2 regions of the Bartonella sp. EBT8 genome follow, and region 1 is predicted to be linked to the other one. Evidence: predicted binding sites of a transcription regulator. Region 1 holds the regulator's gene; the other holds the start of a gene.

Region 1 (3,220 bases):
TATAATCACATAATATAAACTGTGAATAAATATGCTGATTCTGCAAGATAAGCGATAAAACTCTCTGATTAACGTAGAAAAACTATAATCACTGGAGCAATTTAATAATTACGTATCATTTTTCTGGAATTTTAAAATGCTGCTATTGGTGAGCGCGCAGGGATTCGAACCCTGGACCTACTGATTAAAAGTCAGTTGCTCTACCAGCTGAGCTACGCGCTCCCAAACAAGTCAAGTCGCTTGTAGAAAGTGAATGGAACATACGGTCGACTTTTCATTTGGTCAACACCTTTCGAAAAAAAATATTATATTTTGTTTAGTTATCAATACTTTTATGTTTCCCCCTATTCCTCATCACTGTAATAATATACAATTTTCTTCCTTCCGAATTTGAATAAAAGGAATAATTTTAAAATATAGGAAACGTATGTAGAAACAGGTAAATGAATTTTACAAATAATAAAAACGAACAATAAAAAAGTGATTCTACTGTCTTTAGATGTTTTTCCAACTTTCTAACATGAGCATGGCGTTGGTAAGGTTATAATTTCCATGGACTGGAAGCTTATTCTTATATAAAAATAGAGGAAACATAAAACAGAATTTCAGCATAACTAAAATGATGTTCTAAAATATCAGTCGTGGCGATAAAAAGATTATCGTTTAATGTTTTATAGAGTTATAAATACTTATCCTAAAAAGAGAAAAACTAAAATAATATATAAAATTATTCTAAATATACAAAGAATTTTCAATCTTTTTCAAATTTACAGGATGCTTTTTAACTGAAATATTTTATAATAGGATTTATTTTAAGGTAATTTATCTCACTTTATATAAGTAAATCATATAAAAATAATAGATTGCAAATATTTTATATTTATAAAATGAAATTTTAAATTATAGTATATTATATTATTAATATAAAAAATAAAGTAAATTTGTTTGATGCAGTTTCCAAAAAAATGTATAATATTTATAGATTAATATATCTTATTTTCCTTTTTTTCTCATATTTGATGTTTTTAACTGGAATATTGAATGTTAACATGTAAACAATATGAATTACTTTTGTTCATTCATAATCATATAAAAGAAACCGGTGTATCTCCTTCCTTCGAAGAAATGAAAATTGCATTGGAGCTTTCGTCAAAGTCTGGCGTTCATAAGCTTATTATAGCCTTAGCTCAACGAGGTTTTATACGCCGCTTGCCCAATCGTGTCCGCGCAATAGAAGTAATTCGACTTCCAGAAAAAATAACATTTAATCTTTCTTTAGCGCGTAAAATTTCTCCAATTATGATGGAAAAAAACAAAAGAAAAATATTTAAAAACTTAAATGATCTTGATAATTTTGAGATAGAAGAGAAAAAGAATATCACTATCCCTATTATGGGCCGTATTGCTGCAAGTATGCCTGTCTCCGCTATATCACAACAAATAAATACGCTTTCTTTACCACAAGAGATGATTAATTCGGGTGAGCACTATGCTTTAGAAGTTAAAGATAATTCTATGATTGAAGCTGGTATTCTTGATAAAGATACTATAATTGTTAAACGTCAAAATACTGCGATAACAGGTGAAATTGTTGTGGCGTTTATTGACAAAGAAGAAGCAACTTTAAAACGTTATCGACGCAATGGGGGTTCCATTGCACTGGAGGCAGCAAACCCTCATTACGAAACACGCATATATGAATCGGAGCGTATACAGATACAAGGTAAAATTATCGGACTTATTCGCAAATATTAAAAAACAAATTGCACACATATCAAAAATAAAGAAAATTTTTTATTCTTAATAATTTAAAAAATAATAAATAAAATTTAATCGTTATAAAATTGCAGGATATATCATGGCAGCACCTCGTATTAGTTTTGTCTCCCTCGGATGCCCAAAAGCACTCGTAGATTCTGAACGAATTATTACAAAACTACGCTCTGAAGGTTATGAAATTTCACGTAAGCATCAAGGTGCTGATCTCGTTATTGTGAATACCTGTGGTTTTCTTGATTCTGCTCGAAAGGAATCATTAGCTAATATTGATGAAGCCCTCAAAGAAAATGGAAAAGTTATTGTAACTGGATGTTTAGGTGCTGATCCTGATGTTATTCGTCAAGCACACCCTAATGTATTAGCTATTACAGGACCGCAGGACTATCAAAGTGTTATACAAGCTGTTCATTCAGTAATTCTTCCAGTTCATGATCCCTTTATCGATTTAGTTCCTCCGCAAGGTATTCGCTTAACTCCTCGCCATTATGCTTACTTAAAAATTTCTGAAGGATGTTCTAATCGCTGTAGCTTTTGTATTATCCCTACTCTACGTGGTGACCTTACTTCACGCCCCATCAATGATGTTCTTCGAGAAGCGGAAAAACTTGTACAGGCCGGTGTAAAAGAGCTTTTGGTTATCTCACAAGATACCAGTGCTTATGGCATTGATATGAAATATTCCGAAAGTTCTTGGAAAGATCGCACAATAAAAACTAAATTTTTTGATCTTTGTCGCGAACTAGGTAATATGGGTATTTGGATACGCATGCATTATGTTTATCCTTATCCTCATGTAGATGAAGTTATTGAGCTTATGGCAGAAAAAAAGCTTCTTCCTTATTTGGATATCCCTTTTCAGCACGCGTCACCAACCGTTTTACGCAATATGAAACGTCCTGCTCTTATGGAAAAAACTAATCGTAGAATTGAAAAGTGGAGAAAAATTTGTCCAGATCTCACTTTACGATCAACATTTATTGTAGGTTTTCCAGGCGAAACGAATGAAGATTTTAATATGCTTCTCGAATGGCTAGAGGAAGTAAAAATTGAACGTGCTGGCTGTTTTCAATACGAAGAAGTAAAAGGTGCTGCCGCAAATAATTTAGGATTAGAAAAAATTTCTGAAGAAGTAAAAAAAAGCCGCTGGCATCGTTTTATGGCCAAACAACAACAAATTTCTACCCACCTTTTAAAGAAAAAAATTGGAAGAAGACTTCAAGTTCTGATCGATGAAAGTCAAGGAAAAATTGCTAAAGGTCGAAGTCAATATGATGCTCCAGAAGTAGATGGTGTTGTGCATATATCATCACGACGACCATTACGTGTTGGTGAATTTGTCACCGTAAAAATTGAACAATCAGATGCTTATGATCTTTATGGTGTAGCGGTTTAAAGATAAGATTGGAACTCATCGTGCGTAATAATTAAATTTTATAACAAG
Region 2 (3,220 bases), on a different contig from region 1:
ATATCAACGACATGATCTGCAGTAAGAATGGCATCTTCATCATGTTCAACAACAATAACTGTATTACCAAGATTACGCAGATGGTGCAGCATTTTCAGAAGACGTTCATTATCGCGTTGGTGTAAACCAATAGAGGGTTCATCTAAAATATAAAGGACGCCTGTAAGTCCAGATCCAATTTGGGATGCTAATCGAATACGTTGACTTTCACCCCCTGAAAGAGTGCCTGAATTTCGAGATAAGGTAAGATATTCCAGTCCTACATGATTTAAAAAAGCTAAGCGTTCACGAATTTCTTTTAAAATACGCACTGCGATGTTACGTTGTTTTTCGGTCAGATGTTGATGAATATGAGCAAACCAATCATCTGCTTTTGAAATGGAAAGTTCTGATATTTGCCCAATATGCATTCCGTGGATTTTTACAGCTAACGCTTCTGGTTTTAGACGATAGCCATGACAAGCTGGACAAGCTGAAGAAGACATATAACGTTCGATTTCTTCACGGGACCATGGAGAATCGGTTTCTTTCCATCGTCGCTCCATATTGGGGATAATCCCTTCAAAGTGTTGAATCCTTTTATATGATCCTGAATCATTTTTATAAATAAAGGAGATTTCTTTGTTTTTTGTACCATAGAGAATAGCGTGTTGTGCCTCATTTGAGAGTACACACCATTGATCCGTAAGTTTAAATCCGTAAACTTTGCCTAATGCTTCTAAGGTTTGGCTATAGTATAATGAAGATAATTTAGACCAAGGAGCAATTGCACCATCTTTTAAGGCAAGATTTTTATTTGGTATGATTTTTATCGGATCTACAGCTTTTTTGATACCAAGTCCGTCGCAAAGAGGACAAGCACCAAAAGGATTGTTGAATGAAAATAAACGTGGTTCAATTTCGGGGATAGAAAATCCAGAGATGGGACAAGAAAACTTTTCTGAAAAGATAAGCCGTTTGTGTGTTTCATTTTTCGATTTATGAGCAGATTCTTTTGAGGTTTCGTTTTGTGCTAAGGGCTGGTCAGCCATTTCAGCAACTGCAATTCCATCTGCTAGTCGTAAACAGGTTTCTATACTGTCAGCTAGGCGAGAGGTAATATCATCACGCACGACAATGCGATCTACTACGACATCTATATCATGTTTATATTTTTTATCGAGAGGAGGAATATCAGGAATTTCATAAAATTTTCCATCAACTTTAGCACGTTGAAATCCTTTTTTTAAAAGTTCTGTCAGTTCTTTTTTATATTCTCCCTTTCGTCCTCGGACGAGAGGTGCCATAATGAAAATTCGTGTATCTTCTGGTAAGGACATAATTTGATCAACCATTTGGCTTACCGTTTGGCTTTCAATAGGAAGTCCTGTAGCAGGAGAATGAGGAACGCCAATACGTGCGAAGAGAAGGCGCATGTAATCGTGGATTTCAGTGACGGTTCCTACCGTTGAGCGAGGGTTGCGACTGGTTGTTTTTTGTTCAATAGATATCGCTGGAGAAAGACCATCTATGCGGTCGACGTCTGGTTTTTGCATAACTTCCAGAAATTGACGCGCGTAGGCAGAGAGACTTTCAACATAACGCCGTTGACCTTCAGCATAAATTGTATCAAAAGCTAAAGATGATTTTCCTGACCCAGAAAGCCCAGTGATAACAATCAGTTTGTCCCGCGGAAGATCAAGATCAATATTCTTAAGATTATGCTCACGCGCGCCGCGAATGGATATGTATTTTTGATGAGTCATGTTTTATCCTTAGCATATACAAAAATTGAGCATCTAAAATAGAATAAAACTGTTTTCTGGAATTACAATGCATTTCATTGCTTAACAAAGATAAAGCAGACTTGTCTTGTGGAAAGAAAAATATAAAGAACAATTTTTTATTCTCTGAATGATGGAATAAACTATGCGTGATTGTTATCTTTTGTTATAATCATAAAATGTAACCTTTTAAGAAGGATAGCAAAGTCTACATTGAAGGTCAATTGCAGATATGCAAATGAAAAGGTGGTAATGACTGCTATACAACAAAGATTGTTTTGCAAATTAAGATTTTGGAGTTCATGCAATGGCTGGTAGCCTTAATAAAGTTATTTTGATTGGTAATCTTGGTGCAGATCCTGAAATTCGCCGTTTGAATTCTGGTGATCAAGTGGCGAATTTGCGTATTGCTACTTCAGAAAGTTGGCGTGATCGTAATACAAATGAGCGTAAGGAACGCACAGAGTGGCATAGTATCGTTATTTTTAACGAAAACCTTATCAGAATTGTGGAGCAATATTTAAAAAAAGGGAGCAAAATCTATATTGAAGGTCAGTTGCAAACACGCAAATGGCAAGATCAAAATGGCAATGATCGCTATACAACAGAGGTTGTTTTGCAAAAATATCGTGGTGAATTGCAAATGCTTGATGGGCGTGGTGCTGGTGGAGAGCAAATGCAAGGAGCAAATCAGTCGAGCGGAAATTATGGTAGTGGTAGTTTTGGTGACAGTAGCTCGGGTCAGAGGGACAATTTTGGTCAAAACAATAATCAAGCAAGAGAAGACTTTTCGCACAAATTAGATGATGATGTTCCTTTTTGAGGGCTCTCCAACAGTGTTGTTTTTTCTTCGTTTGTTTCTTTTCAGTTATTTGTTTTAGTTTTTTAAAGTTTAAAGAAGCGAGATCTTGTATCTTTTATCCGTAATTTTTAATACAAATAAATAACATGTTGAAAATTATTGTTAAATTTCTACCTTTGTTGCGGGAGAGGAATTAGCATTTTGGCGCTTTTTTCGCTATAAAAGGGTAAAGTGATTCTTTATTTGAAAGTCTTGAAGCTGTGACCGATCTTACTCCACTACAAGAACGTGATGTGCTAACCGGCATAGAGCCCATCAGCATTATTGATGAAATGCAACGCTCTTATCTCGATTATGCGATGAGCGTGATTGTTTCCCGTGCACTTCCTGATGTCCGTGATGGACTGAAGCCCGTTCATCGGCGGATTCTTCATGCTATGAATGAGATGGGGCTTTCTTTCAACAAGTCTTATCGCAAATCTGCCGGTGTTGTTGGTGAGGTTATGGGGAAATTCCATCCTCATGGTGATGCTTCGATTTATGATGCATTGGTGCGTATGGCACAGGACTTTTCTTTGCGAAATCCATTGATTGATGGGCAAGGAAATTTTGGTTCTGTTGATGGTGATCCGCCTGCAGCAATGCGTTATACAGA

What was found. The regulator LexA, encoded in region 1, represses DNA repair genes until DNA is damaged. The targets are predictions, from matches to a motif close to TGTTCNNNNTGTGTTCNG.
Region 2: uvrA (excinuclease ABC subunit UvrA) is a predicted target of LexA. The motif match lies at 1,860-1,877, and genes of this name have one in related genera.

Annotation. Positions count from the first base shown of each region.
Region 1 covers NZ_JBTTDJ010000004.1:48,588-51,807, reverse strand. Annotated here, with positions in the region: tRNA gene AC0QT4_RS04095 (tRNA-Lys) at 147-222, opposite strand; gene lexA (transcriptional repressor LexA) at 1,042-1,755, shown strand; gene rimO (30S ribosomal protein S12 methylthiotransferase RimO) at 1,859-3,172, shown strand; gene ttcA (tRNA 2-thiocytidine(32) synthetase TtcA) at 3,211-3,220, opposite strand, start outside.
Region 2 covers NZ_JBTTDJ010000011.1:9,038-12,257, reverse strand. Annotated here, with positions in the region: gene uvrA (excinuclease ABC subunit UvrA) at 1-1,745, opposite strand, end outside; gene ssb (single-stranded DNA-binding protein) at 2,071-2,586, shown strand; gene gyrA (DNA gyrase subunit A) at 2,826-3,220, shown strand, end outside.